DNA from 2 places in the Streptomyces sp. NPDC046977 genome. Region 2 is predicted to be linked to the other one. Evidence: riboswitches for the same ligand, from Rfam matches in the RefSeq annotation. Region 2 holds a riboswitch; the other holds the start of a gene.
What was found. Region 2 has a riboswitch for glycine ahead of gcvT (glycine cleavage system aminomethyltransferase GcvT). Riboswitches for the same ligand answer to the same signal wherever they lie in the genome.

Region 1: it holds a riboswitch for glycine, as region 2 does, so the genes downstream of both, gcvP (aminomethyl-transferring glycine dehydrogenase) here and gcvT (glycine cleavage system aminomethyltransferase GcvT) in region 2, are expected to answer to the same signal.

The regions. Positions count from the first base shown of each region.
Region 1 is NZ_JBEYWO010000027.1:115,645-124,592, forward strand. Features, by position in the region: gene ABZ883_RS32755 (glutamate--cysteine ligase) at 1-1,025, opposite strand, end outside; gene ABZ883_RS32760 (hypothetical protein) at 1,571-2,200, shown strand; gene ABZ883_RS32765 (DUF5999 family protein) at 2,450-2,656, shown strand; gene gcvP (aminomethyl-transferring glycine dehydrogenase) at 2,784-5,669, opposite strand; glycine riboswitch at 5,823-5,927, opposite strand; gene ABZ883_RS32775 (PRC-barrel domain-containing protein) at 6,029-6,412, shown strand; gene ABZ883_RS32780 (DNA polymerase IV) at 6,433-7,794, opposite strand; gene ABZ883_RS32785 (MerR family transcriptional regulator) at 7,897-8,520, opposite strand; gene ABZ883_RS32790 (bifunctional nuclease family protein) at 8,713-8,948, opposite strand, start outside.
Region 2 is NZ_JBEYWO010000018.1:36,174-45,121, reverse strand. Features, by position in the region: gene ABZ883_RS25050 (L-serine ammonia-lyase) at 1-309, opposite strand, end outside; gene glyA (serine hydroxymethyltransferase) at 464-1,735, opposite strand; gene gcvH (glycine cleavage system protein GcvH) at 1,800-2,180, opposite strand; gene gcvT (glycine cleavage system aminomethyltransferase GcvT) at 2,267-3,379, opposite strand; glycine riboswitch at 3,563-3,665, opposite strand; gene ABZ883_RS25030 (AAA family ATPase) at 3,946-4,527, shown strand; gene ABZ883_RS25025 (hypothetical protein) at 4,584-5,291, opposite strand; gene ABZ883_RS25020 (enhanced serine sensitivity protein SseB) at 5,497-6,267, shown strand; gene ABZ883_RS25015 (enhanced serine sensitivity protein SseB C-terminal domain-containing protein) at 6,322-7,101, shown strand; gene ABZ883_RS25010 (DUF885 family protein) at 7,168-8,679, opposite strand.

The sequences.
Region 1 (8,948 bases), on a different contig from region 2:
GGCCCGGCGGGCATCACCCGGTTCTCCACCCGCAGGTGGGGGACGCCGTCGACGACCGCGTAGACCGGGCGGTTCCAGCGGTAGATCGTGCCGTTGTGCAGGGTGAGTTCCTTCAACTGCGGCACCCCGCCCTCGTCCAGGACGTGCAGCGGGTCCTCGTCCTCGCAGATCGGCAGCAGGGACGGGAAGTAGCGCACGTTCTCGGCAAACAGGTCGTAGGCGGAGTCGATCCAGCGCTCGCCGAACCAGGTCAACGGGCGGACGCCCTGGGCGCGGTGCTCCTCGGGGCGGGTGTCCGTCGCCTGCTGGAAGAGCGTCGGGCGGGTCTCCCGCCACAGCTCCCGGCCGAACAGGAAGGGCGAGTTGGCGCCGAGCGCGACCTGCGGCCCGGCGACCACCTGTGCGGCGTTCCACACGGCGGCGAAGCGTGCCGGGGTGACCTGCAGGTGCATCTGCATCGAGGTGCACGCCGCCTCGGGCGCGATGGAGCCCGACGTGCTGGTCAGACGTTCCACGCCGGCGATGTCGAGGGTGATGTCCTCACCGCGGGCCGCCAGAATGCGGTCGTTGAGCAGGGTGTAGCGGTCGACGCGGGAAAGATTCGCACCCACCAGGTCCTGCGCTCCGAGCGTGGGCAGGATTCCCACCATCACGATCTGCGCGCCGACCTCCCGGGCCTTTCTGTCGGCATATCCCAGTGCCATGCGCAACTCTTCCGCGAGGCGGTCCAGGACACGACCGGAAAGCCGGTGCGGAGCGATGTTCACTTCGATGTTGAACTGCGCGAGCTCGGTCTGGAAATCACGGCTCGCGATGCGCTCCAGTACCTCTTCGTTCATCATGCGCGGCAGGCCGTCGCGGTCCGTGAGATTGAGTTCGATCTCCAGCCCCATGAGATTCCGGGGACGGTCGAAACGTTTCTCCTCCAGCAGCCGCTCCAGTCCCAGGAGGCACTGCTTCAGCTTCCTGCGGTAGCGCTGGCGGTCGGAGAGGTCGAACCCCGTGGCCGCGACCTTTTCCCCCATCGAAGGTCCCTTCCTCGCGTGGGCCGTGATCACAGCATGCCCAGCGACGAGATCGATAACGCCCCCTGTGACGCACGCGACCCGGTAAGCTGGCGGGAGCACCGTCTTCCGGCACATTCCGGTGGCATGGCACATCATTCATGTGCCATCGGCGGCCCCCTCGTGAAAAACGCCGACGAGATTCGGCCATCCGTGGCGGCGAAAAAGAAGCAGTTCGCCGGCCGGGGAGCCGGTTCGAATAGGGACCATTCGGCCACCCAGGATGTCCTGGTTCCGCCTTGCGCTCAATATCGCCGGCGGCTAGGTGAAACACTGCCAGAACACACCTCGTATATCCTCTGTTCACAGGCAGAGCCTCCGCGATCCGCCGCGCGCCCGCGACGCTCCGGCCACGGGAAAGGGATCCGCATGCCCCCGCTGATTCCGCACGCCGCCACCCACCGGCGCCCCATGTGCTGGGCCTGCCCTGGCCTGCCGATTCATCGCTGACAGCGCTGTTAGCACCCACTGAGCACCCCGTGTCTCCCCATGAGAGGCCGCCCACCATGCCGCTGCAGGTAGCTCCAGCCCCCGCACCCGCTCTGCGGAGCGTTCTCGCCGCACTCAGCTCGCCCACCGCCGTCCGCGAGGCCCGCACGCCCTCACTGCGCACCGCGACCGGGCTGCTCACCGCCGAGCACCCGCTGCCGCTGCACGTGCTCGACCCCGTGATCGCCGGACCCGACGGGCTGCCGCGGGCGCGGCTGGCCGGCTGGCGCTTCCACATCCACGCCGGGGAACGGAACGACGCGGCGGTCCCGCCGCAGGAGAGCCGCGGACGGGTGGTCGCCGCCGGGGAGACCGTCCACACGCCCGACGGATGGGCGTTCTCGCACTTCTGCGAAGGGCCGTACCTGGCCTCGACCGAACGCGCGCTGCTCCAGGCGGACGCCCTGACCGCGTCCTACCAGCCGCACCTGCTCTCGGTACCGGGCCTGTACATGCTGACCCTGTGGCTGCACGGCGACACCGGCGCCGACGCCGGAACGGCCCAGCCGGCCGCTTCGGACCTGCTGATCCCCCTCGCGCCGGCGCCGCCCGGCATCGCGGCCCACCGTGTGCACCGGCTCTCCGACCTGGTGCCCGTACTCACCCTGCGGCTGGCGCCCCCGCCGCTGCTCGGCACGACCGCTTGACGTTCCCCTCAGGGGCGGTGCTCGTACGCCTCCGTGACCGACCGGTCACGGAGGCGTTGCATTGTCCGGGCAACCGCCCGCCAGAGTGAAAGCGTCACCAACTATCGAGCACAGCTCGCGCGAAATCCCTGCGGAAAACCGTCAGTAGAGCAACACTGGGACCGACCGACGAACGGGGGAACGGCCATGACTGAGGTTCCTACCCAATCAAGCCGTGTGTCACACCACTCGCAGCGAAAGACATCGTCCATGTGCCCGCACCAGCCGCATTGTCCGTCCGCCGCCAACTCCGACCGGGAGGCCGCGCACATCGTCGCCAGCCACCCCGAGCAGGGCTGGAGCCTGCTGTGCAACGGCGTCCTGCTCTTCGACGACACCGGTGAACTGCTCCCCGACGGCCGGATCATCGCCCCGCACCGCCCGCTCGGCAGCGAGCACGTCGTCACCGCCGCATAACCCCGATCAACCGCGGCACCGCCGGCACACGAACGACGTGAAGCGCAAGGAAAGGGCCGACCCCGCCGACGAACAGCGGGGCCGACCCTTGTGAGTCCCCGGCGCCCGGTCCCCGGGCCCGGTCGCACTACGCGTCGTACTCGTCCAGCGGCGGGCAGGAGCAGACCAGGTTGCGGTCGCCGAAGGCGCCGTCGATCCGGCGCACCGGCGGCCAGTACTTGTCCGCGGCCGACACGCCCGCCGGGAACACCGCCTCCTCGCGCGTGTAGGAGTGCTTCCACTCCCCGCCCAGCGCGGCCGCGGTGTGCGGCGCGTTGCGCAGCGGGTTGTCGTCCTTGGGCCACGCCCCCGAGCCGACCCGGTCGATCTCCGCGCGGATGGCGATCATCGTGTCGCAGAAGCGGTCCAGCTCCGCGAGGTTCTCGCTCTCCGTCGGCTCGATCATCAGCGTCCCGGCCACCGGGAACGACATCGTCGGCGCGTGGAACCCGTAGTCGATCAGGCGCTTGGCGACGTCGTCGACGGTGACGCCCGTCTCCTTGGTCAGTTCGCGCAGGTCGATGATGCACTCGTGGGCGACCAGCCCGCCGGGACCGGTGTAGAGCACCGGGAAGTGCGGCTCCAGGCGCTTGGCGATGTAGTTGGCGCCGAGCACCGCGACCTGGGTGGCGCGCTTGAGGCCCTCGCCGCCCATGAGGCGCACGTACGCCCACGAGATCGGCAGGATGCCGGCCGAGCCCCACGGGGCCGCCGAGATCGGGCCCACGCCCGTCTCCGGACCGGCCTCGGGCTGCAGCGGGTGGTTCGGCAGGTACGGCGCGAGGTGCGCGCGGACCGCGACCGGGCCGACGCCGGGGCCGCCGCCGCCGTGCGGGATGCAGAAGGTCTTGTGCAGGTTCAGGTGCGAGACGTCGCCGCCGAAGTGACCGGGCTTGGCGAGGCCCACCAGGGCGTTGAGGTTGGCGCCGTCGACGTAGACCTGGCCGCCGGCGTCGTGCACCGCGCCGCAGATCTCGCCGATGTGCTCCTCGAAGACACCGTGCGTGGACGGGTACGTCACCATGAGCACGGCGAGTTCGTCGCGGTGCTGCTCGATCTTGGCCCGCAGGTCCTCGACGTCGACCTCGCCGTCACCGGCGGTCTTCACGACGACGACCTTCATGCCGGCCATCACCGCGCTGGCGGCGTTCGTGCCGTGCGCGGAGGACGGGATGAGGCAGACCGTGCGCTGAGTGTCGCCGTTGGCACGGTGGTACGCGCGGACGGCGAGCAGACCGGCCAGCTCGCCCTGGGAACCGGCGTTGGGCTGGAGGCTCACCTTGTCGTAGCCGGTGACCTCGGCGAGACGGTCCTCCAGCTCGCGGATGAGGGTGAGGTAGCCCTCGGCCTGCTCGGCGGGGGCGAAGGGGTGCAGCTGGCCGAACTCGGGCCAGGTGACCGGCTCCATCTCGGTGGTCGCGTTGAGCTTCATCGTGCAGGAACCGAGCGGGATCATGCCGCGGTCCAGCGCGTAGTCGCGGTCGGCGAGGCGGCGCAGGTAGCGCAGCATCGCGGTCTCCGAGCGGTGCTGGTGGAAGACCGGGTGGGTCAGGTAGTCCACCTCGCGGACCAGGCCGGCGGGCAGCGCGTCCTCGGTGGCCGTGTCGAGGGCCTCGACGTCGCCGGTGACGCCGAAGGCGCCCCAGACCGCCGCGAGGTCGGCACGGCCGGTGGTCTCGTCGCAGGCGATGCCGACCAGGTCGGCATCGACCTGGCGCAGGTTGACCCCGGCCTCGCGGGCGGCGGCCACGACCTCGGCGGCCCGGCCCGGCACGCGGGCGGTGACGGTGTCGAAGAAGGCGTCCGTGGTCACCTCGACGCCGCCGGCGCGCAGGCCCCCGGCGAGGACGGCGGCGTAGCGGTGGGTACGGCGGGCGATCTGCGCCAGGCCCTCGGGGCCGTGGTAGACCGCGTACATGCCCGCCATGACGGCGAGCAGCACCTGCGCGGTGCAGATGTTGCTGGTGGCCTTCTCGCGGCGGATGTGCTGCTCGCGGGTCTGCAGCGCCAGGCGGTACGCCTTGTCGCCGTCGGCGTCGACGGAGACGCCGACCAGGCGGCCCGGCAGGCTGCGGGCGTGGGCCTCGCGGACGGCCATGTAGCCGGCGTGCGGGCCGCCGAAGCCCATCGGCACGCCGAAGCGCTGCGTGGTGCCGACCGCGATGTCGGCGCCCAGCTCGCCCGGGGAGGTGAGCACCGTCAGGGCGAGCAGGTCGGCGGCGACGGTGACGATCGCGCCGAGCCCGTGGGCCTGCTCGATGACCGGCCTCAGGTCGCGCACGGCACCGGAGGCGCCCGGGTACTGCAGCAGCACGCCGAAGACGCCGCGCTCGGCGATCTCGGCGGGGATGCCGTCGGTGAGGTCGGCGACGACGACCTCGACGCCGGTGGGCTCGGCGCGGGTCTCGATCACGGCGACGGTCTGCGGGAAGGTCTCGGCGTCGATGAGGAAGACACCCTGCTTGACCTTGCCGACGCGGCGGGCCAGCGCCATGGCCTCGGCGGCCGCGGTGCCCTCGTCGAGCAGCGAGGCGCCGGAGGTGGGCAGACCGGTCAGGTCCGCGACGACCGTCTGGAAGTTGAGGAGGGCCTCGAGGCGGCCCTGGGAGATCTCGGGCTGGTACGGGGTGTACGCCGTGTACCAGGCGGGGTTCTCCATGACGTTGCGCAGGATGACCGGCGGGGTGAAGGTGCCGTGGTACCCCAGGCCGATCATGGGCCGCAGCACCTGGTTGCGGTCCGCGAGCGAGCGCAGCTCGGACAGCACCTCGGGCTCGGTGCGGGCGGTCGGCAGGCCCAGGGCCTCGGCGCTCTTGATGGTGTCCGGCACGGCTGCGGCGGTGAGCTCGTCCAGCGAACCGTAGCCGACGTGCGCGAGCATCTTGGCCTGCGCGGCGGCATCGGGTCCGATGTGGCGCTGCTCGAACGGGATGCCGCGCTCCAGCTCGGTGAGAGGGGTGCGGTGGGCGGTCATCTGCGGAGGCCTCCTGGTCTGGCGCGACTCGGCCTCCCCCTCTGTCATCTGAACCTGAGAGTTTCACCGCCCCGCGCGAGCAGGACGGCTTTCACCGTCGGTGAGGAACGGGCCCGCCACGGACGGGCTTCCCTTCCTGCTTTCCAGAGTGACCTCACCCATGCGGTACGGATGCCTGAGAGATTCCGGGGAGGGTTTGCTCCTTCGGCGCCCGGCGGCCGGTGCTTCGCACCGCCAGGACTCTCCCGCATGGGGTCGCCAGCCAATGCCAGCCTACCAGCGGCGTTCGTTGAACGGTCATGTGACAGCGGACACCTTTCGTGCCTAAATAGGAGTATTCGCGACCAGTTGGAGGGACCGTGCAGACCGGTATCGATCCGCGGAGCCTGATCGGGCGCAGGGCCTTCGACCGCAACGGAATGAAGATCGGAACGGTCGACGAGGTGTACCTCGACGACGCCACCGGCGAACCCGAATGGGCCGCGGTGCGCACCGGGATCTTCAGCCGCGACGCCTTCGTCCCGCTGGAACCGAGCGAGTTCGGCGAGGACGGGCTGCGCGTCCCGTTCGACAAGTCGCTGATCAAGGACGCCCCGGACTTCGGGGTGGGCCGGCATCTCTCCCCGGAGCAGGAGCTCCAGCTCTACCACCACTACGGGATGTCCGGCCCCGGCGCCGTCGCCGGGCCGGGCGACGAGCCGCCGCCCGACCGGGACTTCGGCAAGCTCGCCGGCGACAGCTGACCGCCTCCCTCGCCCCCGGCTCACCCGCCCCCGGATAACACCAGCGGCAGCGCCTCGGACGGCTCCAGGTCCGGGTCCGTCACCGCGAAGGTGCGCACCCTCCCCGGTACGGCCGACTTGGGTTCCTCGAAACGCACGGTGACGCGGCCGACACCGCTGCCCTGCACCCAGCCCGCGCCGTACTCCACGTGCCGGACGTCCTGACCGGGCATCCAGCGGCGCTCCGCGGCGGACGGCACCCGGGCGGCACCGGCGGGCGGTTCCTCGTCCGCGTCCGCCCCGGCGGCGCCCTCTTCGGCGGGGGGCTCCTCCGCGCGCTCGGCCGCCTGGGCGAAGAGGTCCTCCTGCGTGAAATCCGCGAGTCCGGCCACGCCGACGCCGAGCAGCCGCACGCCGCTCGTGATGTCGACGGCCTCCAGCAGCCGCTGCGCCGTCTCCCGGACGACGGCGGGGTCGTCGGTCGGCGCGCGCAGCGTCTCGGACCGGGTGAGGGTCGTGAAGTCGTACCGGCGCACCTTCAGCACCACGGTACGGCCGGAGCGTCCTGCCTCGCGCAGCCGCCGCACACAGCGGTCGGCGAGCCGGTCCACCTCCAGCCGGATCCGGACGCGGTCGGTCAGATCGACGTCGAAGGTGTCCTCGACGGAGATCGACTTGTGCTCGCGGTCGGGGACCACGGGCCGTTCGTCCACCCCCAGGGCCATGCCGTGCACATGCGCGCCGTGCGCCCTGCCCAGCAGGCGCACCAGCTCGGCCTCGCCCGCCTCCACGACGTCCCCGACCGTGGTGATGCCGCCCCTGCGCAGATGCTCGGCCGTGGCGGGCCCCACGCCCGGCAGAGTGCGCACCTGCATGGGCGCCAGCAGCTCGCGCTCGGTGCCGGGCTCGATGACGACCATGCCGTCCGGCTTGGCCTGCTCCGAGGCGATCTTGGCGAGCAGCTTGGACCCGGCGAGCCCGACCGAGCCCGTCAGCCCCGTGGCCGCCCTGATGTCGGCCCGCAGCCGCTCCCCCACCCGCCGCGGCTCCTCCGTGATGCCGCCCGCCTCCAGGTCCACGAACGCCTCGTCCAGGCTCAGTGGCTCCACCAGTGGCGACAGCCGGGCGAGGATCTCCATGACGACATCGCTGACCTTCCGGTACACGCCGAAGCGCGGTACGAGGTACGCGGCGTTCGGGCAGAGCCGGCGGGCGTGCGCCATCGCCATCGCCGAATGCACCCCGTGCACACGGGCCTCGTACGAAGCCGTCGCCACCACGCCCCGCGGGCCCAGCCCCCCGACGACGACCGGCTTCCCCCGCAGACTCGGCTTCGCGGCCTGCTCGACGGCAGCGAAGAACGCGTCCATGTCCAGATGGAGGATGGTCGGCGCGCTTCTCACGTCACCGATGGTGCCCTACGGCACCGACAGTCGCCGTACACCCGTACGGCGGCTGTCGGTGCCGTGGGAGTCGTACGACGGCCCGCCGCGGCGGCACGCGGGTCAGACCGCGCGATTGCGGCGCCTGGCGAGTTCGTCACCGGGGTTGTGGCCGACCAGCGTCTCGCCGGTGTCGACCCGCTCGCCGTGCAGCTGCGACAGCCCGCTCTCCACGTCCCGCCACACCACGCCCACCGCGATCCCGAAGATGCCCTGGCCGCCCTGGAGCAGGTCCACGACCTCGTCCGGCGACGTGCACTCGTAGACGGTGGCGCCGTCGCTCATCAGGGTCATCCGGGCCAGCTCGGCGGGGCCGGTGGACCGCAGGTGCTGCACCGCGGTGCGGATGTTCTGCAGGGAGACCCCCGTGTCGAGCAGCCGCTTGACGATCTTGAGGACGACAACGTCCTTGAAGCTGTACAGCCGCTGGGTGCCCGAGCCGTAGGCCGGACGGATGCTGGGCTCCACCAGCCCCGTACGGGCCCAGTAGTCCAGCTGGCGGTAGGTGATCCCGGTCGCCGCGCAGGCGGTGGGCCCGCGGTAGCCGACGCTCTCCCCCGCCTCTTCCGGCTCCTGGCCGGCGGTCTCCCCCGTACCCCCGCCGGAGGCCACGGCCGCGTTGCGGGCCAAGGCCGCGCGCATCGGGTACGGGCCGCCAGCGGCCATACCGTCGCCGGTGCTTCTCACGCCGACCTCCCGTCCCTTCGCACCCCTGAGGGCACGCGCACGTGCCATCGGGACTTTCCCTCTCGACGGTAGGCAGTCACTCCGGGTGCGTCAACGATCGCCACGCTCGGCACGCCGAGTGATATCAACCCCTGGAGTGGTTTCCCGTATCCGTTCAGGGGGTATGGCTCGTCGAATGGTCCGCGCCGGACCTCACTGGCTGCTGGTCCCGAAGTCCTCGGGCGAGATCTGATCGAGGAACTCGCGGAACTTCTCGACCTCGTCCTCCTGCTCGTCGGGGATGGCGATGCCGGCGTCGTCCAGCACACCGTCGCTCCCGTAGATGGGGGTTCCGGTCCGCAGGGCGAGCGCTATGGCATCGGAGGGACGGGCGCTCACCTCCACGCCGCTGGCGAACACCAGCTCGGCGTAGAACACGCCCTCGCGCA
Region 2 (8,948 bases):
GTGGGCGCCGAGCAGGTTGATGCGGCCGCTGCTGCGGATGAGCTCGACACGCTCGTCGGCGGTCTCCACGTCGACGGTGCGGGGGGACTCGCCCTCCAGGCCCAGCAGGACCGCCTTGGGGGTGCCGTGGCCGTGCCCGGTGGCCCCGAGGGACCCGAAGAGCTCGGCGCGCACGGAGGCCACGCCGACCAGCAGTCCGTCGTTCTTCAGGCGCTGGGCGAACATCCGGGCGGCCCGCATCGGGCCCACGGTGTGCGAGCTGGAGGGGCCTATGCCGATCGAGAAGAGGTCGAAGACGGAGATGGCCACGGTGAAGGACTCCTCGGGTTCACGGACCCCGTTGTCCGTGGGTGGCCGGCGGGATCGCCGCCGGGTGGTGCGGATGGCGTGCACGGGTGTGGCGCGCAAGGTCCAGTGTGCGGGACCGCCCGCCCGGGCGGTCCCGCACACCGGGTGACGGCCGTTACTTCAGGCCGGGGTACAGCGGGTGCTTCCCGGCGAGCGCGGCGACCCGGGCGCCGAGCGCCTTGGCGGTCTCCGCGTCGAATCCGGGCTTGAGCGCCTCGGCGATGACGTCGGCGACCTCGCGGAAGTCGTCGGTGCCGAAGCCGCGGGTGGCCAGCGCGGGCGTGCCGATCCGCAGACCGGAGGTGACCATCGGCGGGCGCGGGTCGTTCGGGACGGCGTTGCGGTTGACCGTGATGCCGATCTCGTGCAGCCGGTCCTCGGCCTGCCGGCCGTCGAGCTCGCTGTCGCGCAGGTCGACCAGGACCAGGTGCACGTCCGTGCCGCCGGACAGCACCGAGACGCCGGCCTCGGCGACGTCGGACCGCGTCAGCCGCTCGGCGAGCAGCTTCGCGCCCTCCAGGGTGCGGACCTGGCGGTCCTTGAAGTCCTCGCTCGCCGCGACCTTGAAGGCCACCGCCTTCGCCGCGATGACGTGCTCCAGCGGGCCGCCCTGCTGGCCCGGGAAGACCGCCGAGTTGATCTTCTTGGCGAGTTCGGCGGTGCTCAGGATGACGCCGCCGCGCGGGCCGCCCAGGGTCTTGTGCGTGGTCGTGGTGACAACGTGCGCGTGCGGCACGGGGGAGGGGTGGAGCCCCGCCGCGACCAGGCCGGCGAAGTGCGCCATGTCGACCATGAGGTAGGCGCCGACCTCGTCGGCGATCCGCCGGAAGGCCGCGAAGTCCAGCTGCCGCGGGTACGCGGACCAGCCGGCGATGATCAGCTTCGGCCGGGACTCCTTGGCCAGCCGCTCGACCTCGGCCATGTCGACCTGGCCGGTCTCGGCGTCCACGTGGTAGGCGACCACGTTGTAGAGCTTGCCGGAGAAGTTGATCTTCATGCCGTGGGTCAGGTGCCCGCCGTGGGCGAGGTTCAGGCCCAGGATCGTGTCGCCGGGGTTCAGCAGCGCGAACATCGCGGCGGCGTTGGCCTGCGCGCCCGAGTGCGGCTGGACGTTGGCGTGCTCGGCGCCGAACAGCGCCTTGACCCGGTCGATGGCGAGCTGCTCGACGACGTCGACGTGCTCGCAGCCGCCGTAGTAGCGGCGGCCGGGGTAGCCCTCGGCGTACTTGTTGGTCAGCACCGAGCCCTGGGCCTGGAGCACCGCGACCGGAGCGAAGTTCTCCGAGGCGATCATCTCCAGGGTGGACTGCTGGCGGTGCAGTTCGGCGTCGACGGCGGCGGCGACGTCGGGGTCGAGCTCGTGCAGGGAGCTGTTGAGAAGCGACATCTGGGGGGTCATCCGTCCGGAGGTCGGGGTGGGCAGGTCGGGGCGGCGGGGCGCCGCGGCGGCGTCAGCTGCCGGTGAAGGCGGTGTACTCGTCCGCCGAGAGCAGGTCGGCCGGCTCCTCGGACACCTTCACCTTGAACAGCCAGCCGCCCTCGAAGGAGGCCGAGTTCACCAGGGAGGGGTCGTTGACGACGTCCTCGTTGACCTCGGTGACCTCACCGGAGACGGGGGAGTACAGGTCGCTGACCGACTTGGTGGACTCCAGCTCGCCGCAGGTCTCGCCCGCGGACACCGAGTCGCCGACCGCCGGGAGCTGGACGTAGACGACGTCGCCGAGGGCGTTCGCCGCGTGCTCGGTGATGCCCACCGAGGACACGCCGTCCGCGTCCGCGGCCGACAGCCACTCGTGCTCCTTGCTGTAACGCAGCTGCTGGGGGTTGCTCATGACGTGATTCTCCTGGATGACGGGATGTGCTGGTGAACGGCTGTCTTGACAGGTGGGACGGCTGTGCCCGGGGTACGGACGGGGCCTCAGCGCTGCCGCTTGTAGAACGGCAGGGCCACCACCTCGTACGGCTCATGCGTACCGCGGATGTCCACGCCCACACCGGAGGTGCCCGGCGCGGCGTGCGCGGCGTCCACGTAGGCCATGGCGATCGGCTTGCCCAGGGTGGGGGACGGGGCTCCCGAGGTGACCTCGCCGATCACGGCGCCGCCGGCCACCACCGGGTAGCCCGCGCGCGGGACCCGGCGGCCCTCGGCGACCAGGCCCACCAGCGTGCGCGGCGGCTGGGCCGCGGCGCGCTCCGCCGCGGCGGCCAGCGCCTGCCGGCCCACGAAGTCACCGGGCTTGTCGAACTTCACGACCCGGCCGAGGCCGGCGTCGAACGGCGTGAGGGCGGTGGTCAGTTCGTTCCCGTACAGCGGCATGCCCGCCTCCAGGCGCAGCGTGTCCCGGCAGGACAGGCCGCACGGCACCAGGCCGGCGTCCGCGCCCGCGTCGGTGAGCGCCTGCCACAGCTTCTCGGCGTCGGCCGGGTCGACGAACAGCTCGAAGCCGTCCTCGCCGGTGTACCCCGTCCGGGCGATCAGCGCGGGGACGCCGGCGACCGTGCCGGGCAGTCCGGCGTAGTACTTCAGCCCGTCGAGGTCGGCGTCGGTCAGCGACTTCAGGATGCCGGGGGACTGCGGCCCCTGGACGGCGATCAGCGCGTACGCGTCACGGTCGTCGCGCACGGCGGCGTCGAAGCCGGCCGCCCGCTCGGTCACGGCGTCCAGCACCACCTGCGCGTTGGAGGCGTTGGCGACGACCATGTACTCCTGCTCGCCGAGGCGGTAGACGATCAGGTCGTCCAGGATGCCGCCGTCGGGGGCGCAGATCATCGTGTAGCGCGCGCGGCCGACGGCCAGCGCGGAGATGTGGCCGACCAGCGCGAAGTCCAGCGCCTCGCCCGCGGCCGGGCCGGTGACCGTGATCTCGCCCATGTGGGAGAGGTCGAACAGACCGGCCCTGGTCCGTACGGCGGTGTGCTCGTCGCGCTCGCTGGCGTACCGCAGCGGCATGTCCCAGCCCGCGAAGTCGGTCATGGTGGCACCGAGGGACCGGTGCAGGGCGTCCAGCGCGGTACGGCGGGGTTCACTCATCGGGCGGGCTCCCAAGGACATGGAAAACAGGTCGGACGATGACAGGAAGGGGGCGTGCCCTCCCCATCTGTCATCGGAACCTGAGAGGTTCACCTGGACCCTCCGCGCGGAGGAGCCCCGGTTTGCACCTTGGGTGGGGCGGCCGCCCCCGACCGGGAGGGCTCGCCCGCTTTTCAGATGTGCCTCGGACGCGCGGTATCTGTGCCTGAGAGATTCAAGGGAGGACTTGCTCCTTCGGCGCCCCGCCCGCCACGGCGGGAGCGGGGAACTCTCCCGCGCGGCCTCGAACGGCCGATATGTGATTGAGGCCGCCATCATTGCACGGCCGCTCCGCCTTGTCGCGGTCGTGTCCCCGATGTCCCGGTCGGGTCCCGATCGTGTCGTCACCGCGTCGCTTCCCTGGGTAGGTGCATACCGAGGATTTACCATTTCTTGAAAGTCTCACCGGGAGGGCGACTGTGCGGTGGCAGAGTGCGTATGCGACGGCCGGGGCACCGGCCGCTTCCCCTCCGGCGGCCGCACGGCCGGCGGTCCCTTCCCGCGGCGCGGTCCGCGCCGCACGCTCGGTGCGCCCGCGCAGGCTGGTGGATCTGCGCGCGGGGCGCACCCGGGTACGGCGGCTGCGCTACCCCGCCGGCGACGTGCTGATCGTCTCCGGGCTCCCCGGCGGCGGCAAGAGCACGCTGATGCGCCGCGTGTCCGGTGACACCGTGCTGATCGACTCCCAGGACGTCCGCGAACGCTGGCAGGCCCGCATGCCGCGGCTGCTGCCGTACGCCGTCTACCGCCCCCTGGTGCGGCTGGCGCACTACCTGGGGCTGTGGCGGGCACTGCGCTCCGGGGCCGGCGTCGCCCTGCACGACTGCGGCACCCTGCCGTGGGTGCGCGCCTGGGTCGGACGGGAGGCCCGGCGCCGCGGCCGGGGCATGCACCTGGTGCTGCTCGACGTGCCCGTGGAGGCCGCCCGCGACGGGCAGCGGGCGCGGGGGCGGGGGGTGTCGGCGTACGCCATGGCCCGGCACCAGCGGGCCTCGCGGCTGCTGCTGCGCGCGGCCGAGGAGAGCCGGCTGCCGGCCGCGTGCACCTCGGCGGTGCTGCTGGACCGCGAAGCGGCCCGGCAGCTCGAGGCCATCGACTTCGACGGCTGAGCGGCCGGGCCGCCACGGTGCTGCGGTGACCGGGCGCCACCTGCCTTGCCGGCGGACTACTGGACCGGCGGGGCAGCGGCCTCGGGCGCCACGGGCACGCCCGGGGCGGCCTGCGGGTCCTGCGCCGACTCGTCCTCCAGCGGCAGCGGGATCGGAAGGGGAAGGGGAAGCAGACCGGTCAGCAGCTTCGGCACGGACAGCAGCAGCGCCTGAAGGTCGGCGACGACCTTGGTCACACCGGCGGTGACCCCCGCGAGGTCCTTGGCCACGACCGCCGCCACCAGCGCGGTGACGTCGTCCACCAGCTTCTTGAGCTGGGCCTGGACGTCGGACACGGCGTCGGCCGCGCGCTCGCTGCCGTCGGCGGGCTGGGCGACCCCGGCGAACTGAGGGTCGGCGGCCGGGTCGGCGGGGACGGAGGAGTCCTCGGCCGACGGGTCCGCCGAGGCGGCCGCCTGGTCGACGACCGAGGACAGCTGCTGGGTCGCCTCCTCCAGGCCCTGGCGGAGCTCGTCGAGCTTCGCGGAGTCGGGAGCCTGGGCCTGGGCCTCCTGCGTGAGCTTCGCGCCGATCGACAGCGTGTCACCCAGCTTGGCGATGAGGTCGGCACGGCCGGAATCCGCCGCATCGGCGGCAGGCGCCAGGTGAACGGCCGTGATCCGGACCGGGGCGTGGGCACTCGCGACACCGCCGGTGAGGCCCATCGTCAGCGAGCCGCAGACGGCGGCCGCTATGAGGGCGGAGGTGGTCCTGGTGATGCGCATATTGAGGAATCTCCCAAGTGAGGGTTTTGTCCTTGCCTGCCCCACCTTGTGAGAAGTCGTGACCCCTCGCAACCGGACGGTCGCCTGCTGTGACGGTTCCGGGCCCGGAGGGGCCCGCGGGACCCGCCTGCGGATAGGGTTTTGGCAGAGGGCACCACGACCGGTTATTGCGAGGCGAGACGCAGTGAACATCCCTGGGCAGCGGATACCCGACGGATTCGCCCCGGCGTTCGCCGGCGAGCAGGCCGCCGGTACCTGGCCCGCCAACGAACTCGAGGAAGTCCTCACCGCCGCCCTCGGCGATCCCGGCGCGACCGCCCGGGTCCTGGAGGTGCTCGGCCGCTCGGAGTTGTGGATCCCGCTGCCGGCCGGCGGCAGCCAGGCCAGCGCCGATCTGGACCTGCCCACCATCGAGCTCGGCGGCGGCGCCTTCGTCCCGGTGTTCAGTTCCGAGCAGCAGTTCCTGCACGCCGCGCAGGGCATGGACTTCGCCGTCGCCCCGGCCCGCGAGTTCGCGCGCGGACTGCCGCCGCAGGTCGGCATCGCGGTCAACCCCGGTGGCGCGGTGGGGATTCCGCTGCCCCCGCCCGCCGTCATGGAACTGTGCCGCACGGCCCGCGAGCCCGGCACGCCGACCGGCGCCCGGGTGCGGCTGTGGGAGCCCTCGCCGGACGAGGAGCCGGTGGAGTTCCTGGCCGTCGCCGCGGGCGAGTTCGCCGTCACCCCCGTCGTGCTCACCGCCCGCCGTGCCCTGGCCAGCGTCGAGGGGGACCCGGCCGTGCTCTTCATCGGCGTCGAACTCGACCGCTGGCAGGAGGAGGACCGGGCCGCCGCGATGACCGCGCTCGGCACGGCGCTCGGCGCCGTCCCGGTGCCGTGGCCGGTCAATCTCGTCCTGCTCGACGTCGCACAGGACCCCGTGGGGGACTGGATGGTCGAACGCGTGCGACCCTTCTTTGTCGGTGCCGGCGCATAACCTAGGTCCGGCAGGCGAAGCAGCAGACGACGCAGCGGCGGAAGGACGGGTCACGTGGGCGCGGGCGCGGGAGGGGACGGTGGGCTGGAGCATGCGCTGCGGCAGGTGACGCCCGGTGGGTTCGACGCGTACGAGACACTGCTGGGCGCGCTCGCCGACGGCGAGGTGTGGATGCTGCTGTGGCAGGGCACGCCCGGCGGTGCGGACGCGCAGTACGGCAACATGGAGGTGGGCGGCCTCGGTTACGCCCCCTGCGTGACCTCCTCGCGCGAACTGGCCGCCAGCGGCTGGACCCGCGCCCACGAGGTCGTGTCCGGACGGGAGGTCGCCGCCTCCCTCTTCCCGGACCGCTGGGGCCTGTGGCTCAACCCGCACGCGCCCGGCGGCGGGGTGGGTGTTCCCTGGCTCGACCTGCGCCGGATCGGTCTCGGGCTGGACCAGGCCCCCGCCGGACCGCTGCGGATAGCCGAACCCGCGCTGCAGATCCCGCAGTACTACGCCCTGTTGTCGCAGCAGGCCCACCGCACCCCCTCGGTGCGCTCCCTGCGGCGCGCCTGGGTCCAGCCGGTCCTCGGCGAGCCGTACCTCGCGATCGGCGTCGACCTCTACGACGCGGGCCCCCAGTCCGCGGAGACGGTGCGCCAGATGATGCAGTCCGCCCTTCCCGCGGTGCCTCAGGGGCTGCCCGTCGCCGCGGTGGCCCTCGCCGACGAGTACGACCCCGTCGGCATGTGGATGCGGTCCGCCGCGCAGCCCTTCTACGACCGTGACGCGCACGTGGGCGGCGGGGGTGCCGGCGCCGTCCAAGGGGGCTGGGCGCCGCAGCGCTACTGAGGCCCCAGCAGGCGGCCGAGGGGTCCGCCCCGGCCGCCCCGGGGTCCGTCCGTCCTCCCGGGCCCGTCAGAGCACCGCGGGGATCAGTCCGAGCGGAGGGCTGCCCAGCTCCAGCAGGGACGTGTGGAACCGCTGGAGCGTGAAGTCCCGCCCCCACTCCTGCCGGGCCCGCTCCCGCAGCCGCATGATCTCCAACTTGCCCCAGGTGTACCGCCCGTAGGCCGCGTCGAAGGTGCCCCTGCGGGCCTCGGAGGCCGCGCCCGCGCGCGGCAGGTGGGCGTCGCGCATGAACCGCGCGGTGGCCTCCTCCAGCGTCATCGCCCCGGTGTGCAGCCCGATGGCGCAGGCGAGCCGGGTGACGCGGACGAGCGCCTCCAGGGCGACGCCGATCGCGAAGCGGGGGTCGCGGGAGCGGAAGCCCTCCTCCAGGCAGACCTCCTCCACATAGTGGGCCCAGCCCTCGCAGAAGGAGAGCGAGTGCAGCACCCGCCGGACCTGGGTGGGTGCGTGCCGCAGTGCCCGGCCGTGGGCGAAGTGCCCCGGTGCGACCTCGTGCACGGTGATCGCGGGCAGGCTGGTGCGGCTGAAGACCGACAGCCACTCCTCGCGTTCCTCCTCCGGCCACTCCGGCTCCGGCGGGGTGACGTGGTACCAGGAGGCGCTGTCGGCCTCCTCGGGGGCCGCCCAGGTCATCATCGCCATCGACCAGCGCCGCGACGGCGGCGCGGGACCCACCAGGCAGTCCCCGTCGAGCCACGGCACGAGCCGCCGGCGCCGGGTGAACTCGATGACCTCCTCGGTGAGCCGGGCGGCCTCGGGGATCACCCCCTCCGCGCCGGGGTGGTCCGCGAGCAGCCGCGGGATCAGCTCGTCGACGGTGTGCTCCGGGTCGAGCCGCCGGCAGGACTCGGTCAGCAGCTCGGTGAGCCGGTCGCGTTCCCGTTCGGCCTCCCGCGCGAGCGCGGACAGGTCGACCGGCAGGCCTTCCTGACTGCTCATCAGCAGGGCGAGGGCGTCACCGCCGAGCCGCGGGTCGGGGTCGCCGGTCTCGGCGGCGCGGGCGATGTGGTCCACCAGTCGGCGGTGCGCGGCGAGCGCGGGACCGGCCTCCGGTTCCTGGTCCGGGTCGAGGCCGGCGGCCAGCCCGCGAACCGCCCCCAGGAGTGCCCCGGCGACGGGCGCACTCACCCGGTCGAGGGACGCGACGGCCGCGTCCACGGCGTCCGGCCACTGCACCAGATGCCGTCTGCGGGCCTCGGCGAGCTCCTCGCGCGGCGCGTACTCCCGGTCGTAGGCGGTCAGTTCGAGGTTCGACAGATGCGGATAGGGGTCGCGCCGGTGCAGCTCCAGCTCGCCGTACTGGACCTTGAGGGTGTCCTCGAAGACCGAAAGGTGCCGTTCGTCGTGCGGGTCCTCCAGGGCCGTCTCGCGGCGCCGTGCGAGGGCCAGCGCGGACAGGCCGCGGCGCACGCCGTCCGGGGACAGATCCTGGACCTGACCGTCGTACTCGTGCAGCCCCGCCATCTCCCTGACGACGGGAACCATGAGGTCGCACACCGCGCGCAGCCGATCATTCATGGCCCCGACGGTAGCGAGTCCGGAGCACTCCCGGCGATCTGTCAACGCGCGTAACACTGCGGTAATAGCAGGCGAAGGGTCACCACATCACGGTTGCGCATACATTCACCGCCAGGTCTGGCGCCTGATCGATGCCCCGTTGAAGACTCACGCCTCAAGGCTGCTGCTCACCAGGCCTTAACGACTCATCACACGTCCAGCACACAGCCCAGCGACACCGCACCACCACCAAGAGCTGCGCCCGACATGGTCGGTCCGCTCCGTCGACC